DNA from 3 places in the Streptomyces sp. NPDC014894 genome. Region 3 is predicted to be linked to each of the others. Evidence: riboswitches for the same ligand, from Rfam matches in the RefSeq annotation. Region 3 holds a riboswitch; each other region holds the start of a gene.
The links. Region 3 has a riboswitch for cobalamin ahead of ACF089_RS17525 (CbtB domain-containing protein). Riboswitches for the same ligand answer to the same signal wherever they lie in the genome.

Region 1: linked by a shared signal. The riboswitch ahead of metE (5-methyltetrahydropteroyltriglutamate--homocysteine S-methyltransferase) and the one ahead of ACF089_RS17525 (CbtB domain-containing protein) in region 3 are both predicted to bind cobalamin.
Region 2: linked by a shared signal. The riboswitch ahead of ACF089_RS31330 (FecCD family ABC transporter permease) and the one ahead of ACF089_RS17525 (CbtB domain-containing protein) in region 3 are both predicted to bind cobalamin.

The regions. Positions count from the first base shown of each region.
Region 1 is NZ_JBIBWD010000008.1:90,643-96,470, forward strand. Features, by position in the region: gene ACF089_RS20205 (ABC transporter transmembrane domain-containing protein) at 1-732, shown strand, start outside; gene ACF089_RS20210 (ABC transporter ATP-binding protein) at 729-2,522, shown strand; gene ACF089_RS20215 (isochorismatase family protein) at 2,551-3,063, opposite strand; gene ACF089_RS20220 (alpha/beta fold hydrolase) at 2,946-3,671, opposite strand; cobalamin riboswitch at 3,722-3,947, shown strand; gene metE (5-methyltetrahydropteroyltriglutamate--homocysteine S-methyltransferase) at 4,109-5,828, shown strand, end outside.
Region 2 is NZ_JBIBWD010000018.1:27,633-33,460, forward strand. Features, by position in the region: gene ACF089_RS31315 (hypothetical protein) at 1-87, shown strand, start outside; gene ACF089_RS31320 (ABC transporter substrate-binding protein) at 145-1,173, opposite strand; gene ACF089_RS31325 (ABC transporter ATP-binding protein) at 1,245-2,036, opposite strand; gene ACF089_RS31330 (FecCD family ABC transporter permease) at 2,036-3,064, opposite strand; cobalamin riboswitch at 3,247-3,371, opposite strand; gene ACF089_RS31335 (SMI1/KNR4 family protein) at 3,588-4,214, opposite strand; gene ACF089_RS31340 (hypothetical protein) at 4,432-5,628, shown strand.
Region 3 is NZ_JBIBWD010000006.1:381,587-387,414, forward strand. Features, by position in the region: gene ACF089_RS17510 (DUF6597 domain-containing transcriptional factor) at 1-222, shown strand, start outside; gene ACF089_RS17515 (VOC family protein) at 198-590, opposite strand; gene ACF089_RS17520 (CbtA family protein) at 925-1,698, opposite strand; gene ACF089_RS17525 (CbtB domain-containing protein) at 1,759-1,980, opposite strand; cobalamin riboswitch at 2,024-2,158, opposite strand; gene ACF089_RS17530 (histidine phosphatase family protein) at 2,212-2,814, shown strand; gene ACF089_RS17535 (hypothetical protein) at 2,872-3,615, opposite strand; gene ACF089_RS17540 (SpoIIE family protein phosphatase) at 3,657-5,828, opposite strand, start outside.

The DNA.
Region 1 (5,828 bases), on a different contig from region 3:
GAACTCCTCGCGGTCCCCCACCGGTTCCCCGAGCCGTCCGCGGCTCCCCCGGACCGGACCGCCGGCCCCGAGGACGGGACCGAGGAGCGTCCCTCCGACGGCCCGCTCCTCGCCCTGCGGCTGGACGACGGCCCGGCCGTCACCGCCGGGCCGGGCGAGGTCGTCGGCATCCGCGCCCAAGGTGAGACCGCCCGGGAGCTGGCCGAACTGATCTCCTGCCGGCGGGTCCCGGAGCCGGGCCGGTATCTGCTGCGCGGCCGGGACGTCGCGGGGCTCTCCCCCGACGAGGCGCGCCGTACCGTCTTCGCACCGCCGCACGACTCCGCCGTGTTCACCGGCACCGTCGCCGACAATCTCGCCGCCGAGGCGGTGGACCCGGCCGCCCTCACCGCCTCCGGACTGGACGACGTGCTCACCCATCTGCCGGACGGAACCGCCTCCGAGGTCGGCGAACAGGGCCGGCTGCTGTCGGGCGGCCAGCGGCAGCGGCTGCTGCTCGCCCGGGCCCTGCACCAGCCGCAGCCCGTCCTCGTCCTGCACGAGCCCACCACCTCCGTCGACAGCGTCACGGAGGACCGCATCGCCCGGGCGCTGCGCGGGTTCGGCGACCGGGCGATCGTCCTCGTCACCACCAGCCCCGCCCTGCTCGGCGCCTGCGACCGGGTCCACGAGGCCCCGGAGCCGTCCGGGCCGGCGGCCGGGACGCACCAGGACCGGGTGACCGCGCGATGACCACCACACCGACGGAGCCCGGGGACCGCACGGCGGCGGACGGCGCGGGACCGGCGCCGCTGCCCGTCGCCTCCACCCGGGAGACCGCCCGCGGCGCCCTCCGCCTCCTCTCTCCCCACCGGGCCCGTCTCGCCGGAACCGTCGTGGTGCTGCTCGCCGCCGCCGCGTCCGCGCTGGCGGCCCCCGCCCTGCTGGGCGTGATGGTCGACATCGTGATCGCCAAGCGGCCCCGGCACGAGCTGCTCCTGCCGGCCGGCGGGGTGCTCGCGGCGGCGCTGCTGAGCGCCTGCCTCGGCCGGTGGGGGCGGCTGCTGCTGGCCCGCACCGCGCAGCACGCCCTCGCCGAGCTGCGCGAGGACGTCTTCGCCACGGCGGTCGCCCAGCCCTCCGCCCTGGTGGAGAAGGCGGGGACGGGCGATCTCGTGTCCCGGGTCGCGGGCGACGCGGAGGCCGTCAACACCGTCATCGGACGGGTGCTGCCCGCCTTCGTCTCCGCGTTCCTCACCATCGCGCTCACCCTGATCGGGATCGGGGCGATCGACTGGCGGTTCGCCCTCGCGGTGCTCGCCGCAGCGCCCCTCCAGTACGTGGCGCTGCGGCGCTTCCTGGCCCGGTCGGGTCCGGTGTACCGGGAGCTGCACAGCGCCGAGGCCGCTCGCGGCCAGGAGATCGTGGAGACCCTCAACGGCGCGGACACGGTGGCCGCCCTCCGGAGTCAGCGCCGGCGGCTCGCCCGGATCGCGGCCTCCTCCGAGCGCGCCATCGGCCATGAGCTGGACGCCGTACGGCTGCGCAACGGCTTCTACGGGCTGCTGAACGTCGCCGAGCTGATCGGTCTCGCGGCCGTGCTGGCGGTCGGCCACCGGCTGGTCATGGACTCCGCGGTGAGCCTGGGCGCGGCCACCGCCGCCGCCCTCTACTTCCACCAGCTGTTCGGCCCGGTGGGCGTGCTGCTCTCGAACGTCGACGAACTCCAGGACGCCGGGGCGGGTCTGGCGCGTCTCGTCGGCGTCACCGCCCTGCCGAAGCCGCCCGCGGCCTGCCCCCCGCCGGCGCCCGGCCCGTCCGGCGGCGGCCGGGTCGTCCTCGACCGGGTCTCGTACGGATACGGTCCCGGCCGGCTCGCGCTCGACCGGGTCTCGCTGACCGTCGAGCCCGGGGAGACCGTCGCGATCGTCGGGGCCAGCGGGGCCGGGAAGACGACGCTCGCCAAGCTCGTCGCCGGTGTGCTGAGCCCGGACAGCGGCGAGATCGTCATCGACGGCGCGCGGGCCGCGTCACCGGCCGGGCGCGCCCGGACCGTCCTGGTGAGCCAGGAGGTCCATGTCTTCGACGGGACCGTCGCGGAGGATCTGCGCCTCTTCGCCCCCGGCGCGGACGACGACCGGATCCGGGCGGCGGCCGCGCGGCTCGGCGCGGAGTGGATCGACGGGCTCCCCGCCGGACTCGACACCCCGGTCGGCGCGGGCGGCCACGAGCTGACCGCCGCGCGGTCGCAGCATCTGGCGCTGCTCCGGCTCACCCTGGCCGCCCCCTCGGTCGCGGTCCTGGACGAGGCCACGGCGGAGGCGGGGAGCACGGACGCGGGTCTGCTCGACCGGGCGGCGGCCTCGGCGCTGTCCGGCCGTACCGCCATCGTGATCGCCCACCGGCTCGGCCAGGCCGCGCGGGCCGACCGCATCGTCGTCATGGAGGACGGCCGGGCCGTCGAGTCCGGGACGCATACGGAGCTGGTGCGGGCGCGGGGGCGGTACGCGCGGCTGTGGGAGGCGTGGGAGCGCGGCCGCTGAGCGGGCGCGGCCCCCGGGCCCCCGGCGGTCAGTCGAAGCGGACCCGCGCCGCCGGCGTCACCCGGATCGAGCGTCCGGGGTACTGGATGGTGGCGAAGGTCGTGTTGTGGTGCTCGACGACCTGGGCCGCGGTCGGCACGACGCCCACCGGGCGTACCGGTGTGGTGTGTCCGTCCGAGACCAGCACGAGATCGTGGCCGAGGGAGAGAGCGGCCCGGGCGGTGGAGTCGACGCAGTACTCCGTGGCGAAGCCGGTGACGACCAGCCGGCGCACCGCCCGTCCGCGCAGCAGGTCGCCGAGGCCGCTGCCGAGGAAGGAGTCGGCGCTGTCCTTGTCGAGGACGGCGTCGCCCGGCCGGGGCGCGACCGCCGGGTGGATGTCGCGGAGTTCGGCGGGCACGGGGTAGGCGTCGAGGCGTTGCCTCAGATGGACGACGGGCGTCCCGGCGGAGCGGGCCCGGCCGGCGAGGCCGGCGATCCGGGAGAGACAGCCGTCGGCGTCATGGGCGTCGGCCAACAGGGCGATCTGCATGTCGATGATGAGCAGCGCGGTCTCCGGCATCCCGCGAGCCTATCCCTCCGGCCGCGCGCGTCGGCGGGGAACGCGGCCGGGCGACCCGGGCGATCGGTGCGCGGGGGCGGCGGCCCGGGTGCGCGTCGCCCGTACGGTGAAGCCCTCCCGGCGCATGTCGGCGGCGGCGTCCTCGGGCAGCGCGTCGAGCATCGTGCGGTGGGCGGGGGCGAGCAGCCCGCCGGCCGGCCGATCCTCTCCTGTCGGCGGACGGAGCGTTCGAAGAACAGATCGCGGGCTTCGTCGGCGGGGTCGGCCGGCACGAGGTCCGCTGCGCGTTCGGGGGCGGCCCCGGCGGCGAGGCGTACGAGCGGCCCGCCCCAGCTGTGGCCGACGAGGACGAACGGCCCGGGGCCGAGGCGGTCGAGAAGGTCCGTCAGGTCCTCGGCCATCCTGTCGAGGGCCCGGGCCGCCGGGTCCCGGCGGCTCCGGCCGAGGCCGCCGCGGTCGTGGACCACCGTGCTCGTCCGCCCGGACGAGCGCCCCGTACGAGCGGCCCGCGGCGAGCCCTCCCCCCTCCGATCCGGCCTGCTCGGCGCGGGTCGGCCGCCGCCAATCCCGAACCATCCGTGTCTCATGTCACGGTCCGGAATGTGAACAGCACTGTCCGAAGGCACGCGATCCCTCTACGCTGACCGGTGCAGCTGGTTCGCCCTGTCCGCCAGACAGACGCGTCGCAAGAGGGAACCCGGTGGAAATCCGGGACTGCCCCGCAGCGGTGAGTGGGAACGACCGCCGTCATACGCACTGGATCCGGGAAACGGATCTGGGAAGCGACGGCCAGTAGGTGCCGACCGGGAGACCGGACGGCGGGCCCGCGAGTCCGAAGACCTGCCCGCTGTCCGCGCACGACCCGTTCGTGTGCGGATATCCCGGTGACCTCGTGGGCGGGTCGGCGACCATATCCGGCGGACGACCGCGCCCTGCGCGGCACGGGTCCGTCCGATGTGTCCTCCCTTCGCCTCCTCGTCCCGTCACCGGGATCCACAGGAGACATCTCGCGAAGGAGAGTTCCGTGACAGCGAAGTCCGCAGCCGCGGCAGCACGGGCCACCGTGTACGGCTACCCCCGCCAGGGCCAGAACCGGGAACTGAAGAAGGCCGTCGAGGGGTACTGGAAGGGCCGCGTCACCGCCGACGCCCTCCGGGAGACCGCGGCGGATCTGCGCCGGACGAACTGGCGTCAGCTGGCCGACGCCGGCGTCCACGAGGTGCCGACCGGCGATTTCTCGTACTACGACCACATGCTGGACACCAGTGTCATGGTCGGGGCTGTCCCCGGGCGGCACCGCGCCGCCGTCGCGGCGGACGCCCTCGACGGCTACTTCGCCATGGCGCGCGGCACCCAGGACGTCGCGCCCCTGGAGATGACCAAGTGGTTCGACACCAACTACCACTATCTGGTGCCCGAACTCGGCCCCGACACCGTCTTCACCGCCGACCCGTCCAAGCAGGTCGCCGAGTTGACGGAGGCCCTCGCGCTCGGGCTCGCCCCCCGCCCGGTCCTCGTCGGCCCCCTCACCTATCTCCTGCTGGCCAAGCCCGCGCCCGGCGTCGCCGCCGACTTCGAACCGCTGACCCTGCTGGACCGGCTGCTGCCGGTGTACGCCGAGGTCCTCGCCGATCTCCGCGCGGCCGGCGCGGAGTGGGTCCAGCTGGACGAGCCCGCCCTGGTCCAGGACCGCACCCCGGCCGAGCTGAACGCCGCCGCCCGCGCCTACCGCGACCTCGGCGGACTGACCGACCGTCCGAAACTGCTGGTCGCCTCCTACTTCGACCGCCTCGGCGAGGCCCTGCCCGTACTGGCCAAGGCCCCCGTCGAAGGGCTCGCCCTCGACTTCACCGAGCGGGCCGCCGGCAATCTCGACGATCTCGCCGCCGTCGGCGGACTGCGCGGCAAGCGCCTGGTCGCGGGCGTGGTCAACGGCCGCAACATCTGGATCAACGACTACGAGAAGTCCCTCGCCACCCTCGGCACCCTGCTCGGTCTCGCCGACCGCGTCGACGTCGCGGCCTCCTGCTCCCTGCTGCACGTCCCCCTCGACGCCGGGGCCGAACGCGACATCGACCCGCAGATCGCCCGCTGGCTCGCCTTCGCCCGGCAGAAGACGGCCGAGCTGGTCACCCTCGCCAAGGGACTGGCCCAGGGCACCGGCGCGATCACCGCCGAACTCGCCGCCAACCGGGCCGATCTGGCCTCCCGCGCCGGATCCGCCCTCACCCACGACCCGGCGGTACGCGCCCGTACCGCGGCCGTCACCGACGCCGACGGCCGCCGCTCCCAGCCGTACGCCGAGCGGACCGCCGCCCAGCGGGACCTGCTCCGGCTGCCGCTGCTGCCCACCACCACCATCGGCTCGTTCCCGCAGACGAACGAGCTGCGCACCGCGCGCGCGGATCTGCGCGCCGGGCGCATCGACACCCCCGGGTACGAGGAGCGCATCAAGGACGAGATCCGCGAGGTCCTCGCCTTCCAGGAGAAGGCGGGCATCGACGTACTGGTGCACGGCGAGCCCGAGCGCAATGACATGGTCCAGTACTTCGCCGAGCAGCTCACCGGCTATCTCGCCACCCAGCACGGCTGGGTCCAGTCCTACGGCACCCGCTATGTCCGCCCACCGGTCCTGGCCGGGGACATCTCCCGGCCGGAGGCGATGACGGTCCGCTGGACCTCGTACGCCCAGTCGCTCACCGAACGGCCCGTCAAGGGCATGCTCACCGGCCCGGTGACCATGC
Region 2 (5,828 bases), on a different contig from region 3:
GCCCGGCAGCGCCGCAGCCACGACGACCGGCGCGAGGTGGAGGAGATCGCCAGGGCCAGCGGCATGTCCGCCGGGCCGGACGAGTGAACGCCCCCGGCCGCCGGGCCCGACGGGTGAACGCCCCGGCCCGGCGAGCGCGGCCCGTCAGCGCGCCGCGCCGCCGAACTCCCTCACCAGCTCCTCGATCGCGCCCGGATTGCGCGGACTCTCCACCAGCTGCACATAGTCCAGGACGACGAACCGCTTGTTCCTGATCGCGGACACCTTGGCGAGCGGCGCGTACGACAGCAGGAACCGCTTCTTCTCCTCGGCGCTGGTGTCCCCGTAGTTGTTGATCACAATGATCTCGGGGTCCCGCTCCACCACGGTCTCCCAGCCGACCGCGGTCCAGCTGTCCTTGAGGTCCTTCATCACATGGTCCCCGCCGGCCTTGGTGATGATGTCGTGCGGACCGGCGTACGCGCCCGAGGTGAACGGCTTGTCCCGGCCGTCGTCGTAGAGGAACACCCGCGGCCGGTCGGCCCCCTGCGGCGCCCCCGCCCGGGCGTCCGCCACCTGCTTCCGGAACTTCGCGACGAGCGCCTCGGCACGGTCCTCGACGTCGAAGAGCTTCCCGAGATTCAGCAGATCGGTGTAGAGCGCCTCCAGCGGCGGCATCACCCCGCGCATCTTCGAACGGCCGTTGCGGCACGACTCGGTCAGCAGATACGAGTCGACGCCCAGCTCCTTCAGCTTCTCCGGAGTGAAGCCCTCGCCCTCGTTGAAGCCGTAGTTCCAGCCCGCGAAGACCAGATCCGCCCGGGCGTCGAGCACCAGCTCCTTGTTGATCCGCTTCTTCGACAGCCAGGTCGTCCGGTCGTACGCGCCCTTCCAGGGCACCTCGTCGACCGAGCCCTTGTCGTCGGGCATCACATAGCCCGCCATCCGGTCCTCCAGACCCAGCGCGAACATGATCTCGGTGATGCCGACGTCATTGGTCACGACCCGCTCCGGAGCCTTGTCGAAGGTCCGGCGCTCACCGCAGTTGTCGAGGGTCACCGGATAGTGCCGGTTCGCCGACGCGCTCTCCTTGCCGCCGGCGGAGGAGTCGACATCGGCCCCGCAGCCGGAGAGCGCCAGCGCGGTCACGAGTATCAGGGCCGGTGCGCGCAGGGAACGCGGGGAACGGGACATGGCGGAAGGCTCCTTGGGACGAGGACGAGGACGAGGACGAGGGATGGGAGGGGACGGGACGGGGGAACGCGTCAGGGGCCGGCGGGGTCGCCGCCCGGCGGCAGACGGTCGAACAGCAGCTGCACCGCGCCCGAGACGGGATGCGCCACCCGATGCGCCCGGACGCCGAACACCTCCGCGAGCAGCCGCGCCGTCAGCACCTCGTGCGGCGGCCCCGAGGCCACGATCCGCCCGTGGTCGATCACATGGAGCGCGTCGCAGTGCACCGCGGCCAGATTGAGGTCGTGCAGCGCGGTCAGCACGGTGAGACCGCTGGCCCGCACCAGGGACAGCACCTCCAGCTGCTGCGCGATGTCCAGATGGTTGGTGGGCTCGTCGAGGACCAGAACCCGCGGCCGCTGCGCCAGCGCCCGGGCGATCAGCACCCGCTGCCGCTCACCGCCGGAGAGGGTGAGAAAGCTCCGCTCCGCCAGATGGGACGCGCCGACCCCGGCCAGCGCCGCCCGGCACTCGGCCCGGTCCTCCGCGCTGGTCCTGGCCGCCGCCCGCTGATGCGGCAGCCGGCCCATCGCCACCACCTCGGCCACGGTGAAGTCGAACTCGGCGACCGTGTCCTGGGGGAGCGCGGCCAGCCGCCGGGCGCCCTCGCGCTGGCTCAGCGCGTGCAGATCGTCGCCGTCGAGCCGGACGGTCCCCGCCGCGGGGCGCAGCGCCCGGTACACACAGCGCAGCAGACTGGACTTGCCGCTGCCGTTGGGGCCGACCAGGCCCACGAGAGCGCCGCTCTCCGCGCGCAGGGTGACGTCCTCCACCAGCCGCGCCCCGCCGACGGCGACGGTCAGGTCGTCGATGTCGATCCTCATCACTGGCCTCCGAAGGTGTAGCCGCGACGGCGCATCAGCAGGACGAAGCAGGGCACGCCGATGACCGCCGTCAGCACGCCCACCGGCAGTTCGGTGGGGGCCAGGACGACCCGGGAGAGGATGTCCACCCAGATCAGCAGGATCGCGCCCGCGAGCGGGGCGACGGCGAGCAGCCTGCGGTGGTCGGCGCCCACCACCATCCGTGCGGCGTGCGGGACCATCAGCCCGATGAAGCCGATCGCGCCGCTGACCGCGACCACCGCTCCGGTGACGGCGGCGGAGACCACGAACAGCTCCCGGCGCAGCCGGCCGGGGTCCACTCCGAGGGCGGCCGCGGTCTCGTCGCCCATGGCGAGCGCGTTCAGCCGGCGGGCGGAGAGCCCGAGGTGGAGCAGCCCGGCGAGCACCGCCCCGGCCGCGATCGGCACGGCGGCCCAGTTCGCCCCGCCGAGGCTGCCGAGCAGCCACATCATGGCCGAACGGGCCGCCTCGCCGTGCTCGGCGGCGAAGACCATGAAGGTGGTGATGGCGGAGAAGCCGTAGTACATCGCGGTGCCGGTCAGCACCAGCCGGATCGGGGTCAGTCCATGGGCGGTGCGGGCGATCGCGTACACCAGCGTCATCGCCGCCAGCGCCGAGGCGAAGGCGGCGGCGGACAGAGCCCAGACGCCCAGGGCCCCGAGCGCGCCGAAGATGAGGACGGCGTTCGCGCCGACGGCCGCGCCCGAGGAGATGCCGAGGACGAAGGGGTCCGCCAGCGCGTTGCGCACCATGGCCTGGACGGCGACCCCGATCGCCGTGAGCCCGGCCCCGACGACCCCGGCCAGGACCGCGCGGGGGAAGCGCAGCTCCCAGACGATGGTGTACGCGGGGACCTGTTCGGGGGTGATCGTGCCGCCGGTCAGCCCCGCCCGGAGATGGCCGAGCACCTCGGCCCAGCCGATCCCGGACGCGCCGATGCCCGCGCCGCAGACGACGGAGACCGGCAGCGCGAGAAGGAGTACGGCCAGCAGCGGGAGCAGCGGCACCCGGCGGGGCGGCGCGGGTCCCGTACCGGAGCCGGCGGCGGCCGGCTGACGCGCGAGGGACTTGCGATCGGTGGGTACGGCCACGAACGACGTCGCTTTCGCCTCGGGCCGTGCGTCCACGGCCGAGGAGCTGCCCGGGGCGGATGTCCGGCCGGGCATCCTCTCGCAGTCCACGGCGAGTTGACAGGATCCAGCGCCGCTGCGGGAAATCGGGCTCACGGGCCCCGGAATCCAGGGCTCCGCCTACCGTTGCGGGTCAGCGCCGGACTTCGACCGGACTTCCCCCGCAGAGCGCCTGAAGAGTAACGCGTCCCGGGGGCACGGCGGTTGCCGGGTCCGCCGGGGCGCCGCCCGGCGGGCGTCCTGCCCCGGTCCGTGATGATTCGCGACAGGCCGGGGGCGCGCCCACCCGCCTTCGGGGCCGTCACGCGGGTACGCCCGGCCGGAACAAGCTGCTTCGACCGCCCCGGCCTGCCGCTGACCCGTGTCCGCGCCGACGCCGGTCGGGCCGTCGGCCGCGCCGTCAGTCGAAGGTCATGCCGAAGTAGGGATCGGGCTTCCCGGTGTAGGGGTTGAACCCGGACTCCCAGCGCTGCCGCTCCACCCGCCAGTGCACGAAGTGCGGCGCGGGCTCGCCCCAGAGCGAGAGATCGCTGAGCGGGCACTCGGGAAACCCCCGCCTGAACACCCGTCTCAGGAACTCCGCCATCCCCATGTCGTACACCTTCCAGGTCGGCGAGCCGTGCCGCTCCCAGACGACCACCGGCCACGCGTCCGGATCGCCGTCGTCGGTCACCCAGCCCAGGATGTCCGCCCCGCAGCTCACCCCCCACGCGATGAGCCGGTCCGGATCGGCGGCCACCCCCTCGGGCGGCCTCTCCCGGCGCCAAGTGAACCGTAGATTCCGGGTCTCGGCGGCCATGCCGTCGTACTCGGCGTTCCACGGGGAGTCCTCGGCGAGGGCGGGGGCGAGGACGGAGAACGCGTCGTCGATGCCGCCCGATCCGTACGCCGCCATGAAGGCGATGTAGTCCGACGGGAAGGAGACGCCCCACTCCTCCCGGGCCGCCGCCCAGTCGACCCGGTCGTCCGCGCCGTCGCGCGGCGACATGACCGCCATCAGCGCGGACAACGGCGATTCCTCGGACATGTCCCCTCCAGCGCTGTCGTGTTGAGGGAAACATAGCCGCGGGCACTGACAGCGGACCGTGCTCCGTCCGCCGCACGGCCGGGCCGAGGCCCGGCGTCCCGGCGGTCGCCAGGACATACGCCGGGGCCGAGCGAATCGGAAGACCCGGTGATATCACGCCGTGCTTGCCCTCAGGGAGCCCCGGACCGGCCGTTCCGGGCCCGCTGCCACTGAGACGGTGATCACCGTCTCAGTTGTACAACCTTGTCAGGGCTCCATCAGTCTCACCCTTGACCACCGCCGTGGTCGTACCCAAGAGGAGAACGTCATTTCCGCCATACGCAAGACCCTGTCCGCCACCGCTGTCGTCACGCTGGTCCTCACGGGCGCGGCCGCCTGCGGCACCGTGGAGAACCTGTCCGCCGGCCAGAAGCTGGACCGCGCCTTCGACAAGCTCGGCAAGGAGAAGTCCATCTCCCTGGAGCTGGACCTGGACACCGACGCCGCGACCGTGCAGTCGCTGGACGCCAAGGCGTCCGAGCCGGGCGAGGAGATCCCGAAGGAGGCCGCCGAGCTGATCGCCGGAGGCAGCATCTCCATCTCCATGGAGTCGAAGAAGCCGCTCGCCGAGTCCGGCGAGAAGGACTTCATCGGCATGGCCATGAAGGTCAGCGGCGCCGACGGCGAACTCGTCGAGTACCGGATGGCCGGCGACTACAGCTACTTCCGTATCGACATGGAGGCCTTCGGGAAGCTGTCCGGGGAGGCCATGCCGCCCGCGGAGGAGCTGCCCGACAGCGCCGGCCCGCTGAAGAAGGTCTTCTCGGGCGACTGGGTCAAGGTCTCCAACAAGGAGATGCGGAAGACCCGGGACGAGATGACCGAGGCCCTGGGCGAGAAGGGCGCGAAGCCCGAGGCCAAGCCCACCCTCGACGCCGCGGCGCAGAAGAAGCTCACCGACGCGCTGCGCGACGCGATCACCCGCGAGGTGGAGTTCAAGACCGCCGACGGCAAGGACGGCGCGGAGCGCGTCACGGCCACCGCCCCCCTGCGCGCCCTCGTCACCGAACTGGTCGACGCGATCCGCCCGCTGGCCAAGGAACTGCCCCCGGGCATGCAGACGCTGCCCACGGCCAAGGAGCTCAAGGAGGTCCCGAACACCAAGGCCACGGCCGACTTCATCCTCAAGGACGAGGCGCTCACGGAGATGTCCGTGGACCTCACCAAGCTGGACAAGAGCATGAAGGCCGACAAGTTCGCCCTGGTCCTGCGGGTGGGCGCGGGCGACAAGCCCACGGCCCCGGCCGGCGCCACCGAGATCAAGGTCGACGAGCTGATGGAGGGCTTCTTCGGAGGCGGTCCGAGCGAGGGATTCCCGGGCGAGAACGCCTCCGTGGGCATCTCCGCGGACGTTCCTCTGGACGCCCAGGGATGATCCCCGGCGCGACCGGGCCGCCGGGCCCGCCTCCCCACCGGAGGCCGAGGCCCGGGGCCCGTCCCGCGCGGACGCCCGGTGACACATGACGCCGGGCCGCTCAGCCGATTCCCCTCATGCCTGCCTGCCCTTCTGCCTGACTGCCTCCGGAGCCCGGCCCTCCGCAGTCGCGGAGCGCGACCGGGCGCCCTGAACGGCTC
Region 3 (5,828 bases):
CGCTCGCTGCACCGCCGCTCCCTGCGCGCCTTCGGCTACGGCCCCAAGACCCTCGCCCGGGTGCTGCGGCTCCAGCGCGCGCTGGCGCTGGTGTGGGAGGGGACGCCGTACGCGGCGGCCGCGCTCGCCGCGGGCTGCGCCGACCAGGCCCATCTCGCCCGGGAGATGCGGGAGCTGGCCGGTGTCACGCTCAGCGCCTATGTGGCGTCGGCGAACAGCTGAACCCCGCAGCCGTCCGGGTCCAGCACGATGGCGTACCGCTGGCCCCAGACCGCGTCCCACGGCTCCAGACGGCCCCGGTGGCCCGCCGCGACCAGCTCCGCGTACACCGAGTCCACCTCCGCCGGACTGTCGCAGCGGAAGGCGAGTCCCACCCGCTCGCCGCCCGACGGCCGCGTCCACCCGGGGTCGAAGGAGCGCACCGTCTCCTCGGTGTCCCAGAGCACCCTGATCCCGCCCGGAAGCGCGATCTCCGCGTGCGGCGCGGTGTCCGCGTCGGCCGGGAGATCCAGGCCGAGGCGGCGGTAGAAGGCGAGTGAGGCGGCCATGTCGGAGGTGACGACGCCGATCGCGTCGAGTCGTGGAGTCATGGGGTCACCGTAGGCCGCAGGGGGGTGGGGGGTCTTGAATGAATCGGACAAGGGGGTGGGGGGCTCGTCGGCTGCGGGTTCCTGTGGCTCGGCTTCGTCCTCAATCGCCGGACGGGCTGGAAATGCTGGTCTGTCCTCAATCGCCGGGCAGGCTGGGGTTGTGTGCCGCGCGGCTGGGTTGTGTGCCGGGCGGGTTGGGGGGAATCCAGCCTCGCCGGCGTTTGAGGCGCGGGGTGTGGGGCGGAGCCCTGGTGTGGCGGTGCGGTCGGCTGCGGGATTCCGTGGCTCGGGTTCGTCCTCAATCGCCGGACGGGCTGGAAATGCCGGTCCGTCCTCAATCGGCGGACGGGCCGGGTTGTGCGACGGACGCGCGTGAGTGGTCCCGCCTCGCCGGTGTCGGGCCGGTGTGGAGGCGGCCCGCGAGGTGGCTGAAGGTGAGTCCGAAGACGGTCCAGAGCGTTACGTGGATCGCGAGGGTGGCGAGCCGGAAGTCCCAGACCACGGCCGCGGGAAACCCCTTCGGGACCTCGTCGAACGACGGCAGGAACGCGTACGCCAGGGCCACGACGCCCACGAACGCGGCCGCCGCCGCCACCGTCGCGTTCTCCTTGCCCAGCCGGGGGGCCAGCCGCTTCCCGAGGATGACCGCCGCCACCCCCAGCAGCACACTGAGCACGACCATCAGGAAGTACAGCGCGGTCCGCCGGCCGATCGTCTCCGGGTCGCCGACCGCGGGCGGGTTCGGCGGGTACTTCAGATAGGGCACGACGTAGACGGTCAGCAGCCCGCCGAGGGAGATCAGCGCGGCCGTGGCGCGCGGGCCGAAGGAGCCGATGCGGCCGAGGGCCGTGGCGTGGGCGAGGGCCGCCACACCGCCGACGGCCACCCCGAAGAGGAGGAGCGCGGTGGCGAGCCCGGCCGTGGACTGCACGGCCCGGCTGACGAGTTCCTCGCCGCCGTGCTCATGGCTGTGGCTCTCCTCGAACGCGATGGCCGCGTCCACCGGGCCCTCGCCGAGGACGTACGCCACGAGCGCGGCGACCGCCCCGGCGATCAGGCCCGCGAGCATGCCGCGGACGAGCAGGGCTCTGACGGATATGGAGTTCATGGACGTTCCCCTGTGACTGGATCCGGGCGAAACGGCGGTGCTGGGGGCTCGCGACCGCCCTCAGTGGCAGGGGAAGCCGAGCAGATGCCGTCCGTCGTGGACCCATTCGTGCACCGTCTCCCCGGCGATCAGGGAGGTGGCGCCCTGCTCCGCGCCGACGAAATAGAGCAGGATCAGCGCCAGCACGCCGACGAACACGGCCCAGGGAGCGATCTCCTTGAGCGAGAGAGGGGGGAGCGCCGGTGCGGCGGCGGGAGCGGCGGGCACGGTGGAATGAGCCATGGCGAAACCTCCTGGGGGAACACGCGTCCCGGTCGTGGTGCCTGGTGCCTACGACGAAGGCGGCGGGTCTGACTTCCCGCGAAACCGCGGGTACACAGTGGCGCGACCGTGCCGGAATCTCACCGGACTTCCATCACACTTTCGTCATGTCCACGCGACCGTACCGGTTCGGAGCGTGCGCCGCCATGGTGTGAGTTGGCCGAAACTGATGGATTCGGGGAGGGGATGGGAATGACGTTGCGGCTGATGCTGGTCGCGCCCGTGACCACGGCGGCGCTGCGCGGGGCCAGATTCCCCGTGGACGAGCCGCCGGACGCGGCGGGGCTGCGCGCGGCGCGGGCCGCCGCCGGGGCGCTGCCCCGGGTCGACCGGGCGGTCTGCGCGCCCGCCGAGCGCTGTCGCGGGACCGCTCTGGCGCTGGGGCTGCGGGTGACGGGGGAGGACGCGCCGGCCGACTGGGACATGGGGCGCTGGCGGGGCCGGAGCCTCGCGGAGGTGAGCGCGGCGGAACCGGACGCGGTGGCGCGCTGGCTCGCCGATCCCTCGGCCGCGCCCCACGGCGGGGAGTCGCTGACCGCGCTCCGCACCCGGGTCGGGGCGTGGCTCGACGGCCTCCCCGCCGCCCCCGGCCGGCTCCTCGCCGTGGTCGACCCCGCCGTCGTCCGCGCCGCCCTCGTCCACGCCCTCGCCCTCCCCCCGCAGACCTTCTGGCGTCTCGACATCGCCCCCCTCGCCCTCACCGAACTCACCACCCGCACCCCGCCCCACTGGAACCTCCACTGCGGCGCCCGCCTCCAGGCCCCCGGGGACGCCCCGCCGGGACAGGACGGCTGAGGCGCCGTCGCCGGTCCGCGCCCGAGAACGGGCCCGCGGGCCGTCGCTCCGGCGGGCTCACGCTCCCGGCGCGGCGTGGCCCGGGGCCAGGACGGGGGAGACGCCGAAGTCGCGCCGGGGCAGGGCCACGTCCTCCTCGCAGTCCGCCGCCCCGCACTCGCAGTCGAACGCCACCACCGTCGCCCCCGCGTCCCCCCGCGCCCACGGCCGGCCGAAGTACCCCCGGTACTGGCCCGCCAGCGCCTCGTTCGCGTACCGGGCGAGCCCCGCCCGGCCGGCCGCGGTCGTCTCGCGGGGAGCCGAGGCCAGGGCCTCGGCGAAGTGGTCCTCCACCGCGGCGAGGGTCTCCCGTACGCCCCGGTCGCCGTCGACGGCCAGCCGCGCGCCGGAGTACTCCGTCACCTGGGCGCCGATCTCCCGCACCAGCAGCCGGTACAGCTCCAGCGCGCCCTCGCCCAGCCCCCGCTCCGCCAGCCTGCGCCGCTGCACCCGGGGCGTCGGCAGCAGCCACAGCGCGTGGACCCCGGCGACGGGCGGGGTGACCGGGGTGCCCTCCACCACCACGGCGGGAGCCGCCGGCAGCCCCCGCACATCGTCGGCGATCATCGGACCGCGCTCATGGTGCAGCGACATCGCGAGCAGCTCCCCGCCCGGCCGGGACCAGCGCTCCCCGGGGGACAGCGACTCGAAGCGGAGCGCCGCCGGATGACCCGCAGCCAGCGCCCGGTCCCGGTGCCCCCAGGTGTGCGCGTCCGCGCTGTACCGGCGCAGACCGTGCCGGCGCGCCAGCAGCCGGGCCACCGTCGTCTTCCCCGCGCCCGGCGGACCGCCGATCCACAGCGCTATCGGACCCCGTCCCCGGGCGCCGCCGCGCTCTCCGGCTCCGTCTCCTCCTCGGCGATCGGCTGCTCCGTCCAGATCACCTTCCCGTCCGGCGTGTACCTCGTCCCCCACCGGTCCGCGAACTGGGCCACCAGGAACAGCCCCCGGCCCCCCTCGTCGGTGCTCGCCGCCTGCCGGAGATGCGGCGAGGTGCTGCTGTGGTCCGACACCTCGCAGATCAGCGTCCGGTCGCGGATCAGCCGCACCCGGATGGGTCCGATCGCGTACCGGATCGCGTTGGTGACCAGCTCGCTCAGGATCAACTCCGTCGTGAACGCCTCTTCGCCGAGATCCCATTCGCCGAGCTTATGGGTGACCGCGTTCCGCACCTCGCCCACCGCCGAGGGATCCGACGGGACGTCCCACTCCGCCACCTCTCCCGAGTCCAGCATCCGGGTCCGCCCCACCAGCAGCACCACATCGTCCCGGGGACGCTCCGGCAGCAGCGCTCCCAGCACCGCCTCGCAGGTCTCGTCCGGGGTCCGCCCGGCATGCCCCTCCACGGTCTCCCGCAGCAGCGCCAGCCCCTCGTCCATGTCCCGGTCCCGGTCCTCGACCAGACCCTTCGTGAACAGCACCAGACTGCTGTTCTCGGGCAGCTCCAGCTCCAGCGTCTCGAACGGCAGCCCGCCCAGCCCCAGCGGCGGACCGCCGGGCACATCCGCGAAGAACGCCGTCCCGTCCGGGTGGAGCACCAGCGGCCGGTGGTGCCCCGCCCGCGCGACCGTGCAGCGGCCCGAGGCCGGATCGTAGATCGCGTACAGACAGGTCGCACCCGTGACCTGGACGTCCGGCCCGCTCGCCGACTCGTCCTGGTCCAGCCGGACCACCAGCTCGTCCAGATGCCACAGCAGCTCGTCCGGCGGCAGGTCCAGCGTGGAGAAGTTGTACACCGCCGTACGCAGCCGACCCATCGTCGCGGCGGCGTGCAGCCCGTGGCCCACCACATCGCCCACCACCAGCGCCACCCGCGCGCCCGGCAGCGGAATGATGTCGAACCAGTCCCCGCCCACCCCGCCGGCCCCGCCCAGCCCCGCCTGCGCCGGACGGTAGCGGTACGCCATGTCCAGCGCCGTCTGCTCCGGCAGCCCGCGCGGCAGCAGACTGCGCTGAAGGGTCACCGCCATGGTGTGCTCACGGTCGTAGCGGCGGGCGTTGTCGACGCTCACCGCCGCCCGCGCCACCAGCTCCTCGGAGAGCGAGCGGTCCTCCTCCTCGAACGCCTCCGACGTGCGCGAACGCCAGAACATCGCCACGCCCAGAATCGCCCCGCGCGCCCGCAGCGGCACCGCGATCATCGAGTGGAAACCCGCCTCGACCAGCTGCTCGGCCCGCTGGGGCGACTGCTGCTCCCACCCCGCGTACGCGCCGAGATCCCGCTCCAGGATCGCCTCGCCCTCGCTCAGCCCCGCGCCCATCCGGGTCGTCGGCAGATAGCGGATCGTCGTGCCCAGCCGGAAGTGCGCCGTCGTCTCGCCCAGACCGGCCGCCGCCACCCGCCGCATGTCCTCGCCCGCGCCCGTCGACACCGGCTCCTCGCCGCGCAGCACCCGCTCCACCAGATCGACGGTGGCGTAGTCGCAGAACCGGCCCACCGCGAACTCGGCCAGCTCCTCGCAGGTGCGCACCACGTCCAGCGTGGTCCCGATCTCCGTACCGGCGTCGTACAGCAGCTTCAGCCGCCCCTGCGCCACCTCCGCCCGGCCGCTGACGGCCTGAAGCTCCGTGGTGTCGCGGAAGGTCGCCACACTCCCCAGCAGACTGCCGTCCCGGCTCGCCGGACGCTGATTCACCGCCAGCAGCCGGTCGCCGACCTGGTGCACCTCGTCGGTCACCGTCCCGCCCGACGCCAGCAGCCGCGCGGTCTGCGGATCCAGCCCCAGCTCCGTGACCAGCCGGCCCTCCACCCGCACCGGAAGCTCCAGCAGCCGGCGCGCCTCGTCGTTCGCGAGCAGCAGCCGCCCGTCCTCCCCGACGATCAGCACCCCCTCGCGGACCGCGTGCAGCACCGCGTCATGGTGCTCGTACATCCGGGTCATCTCCTCCGGACCGAGCCCATGGGTCTGCCGCCGCAGCCGCCGGGTGACCAGGGCCGTCCCCCCGGTGGTCAGCAGCAGCACCACCGCGGCGGC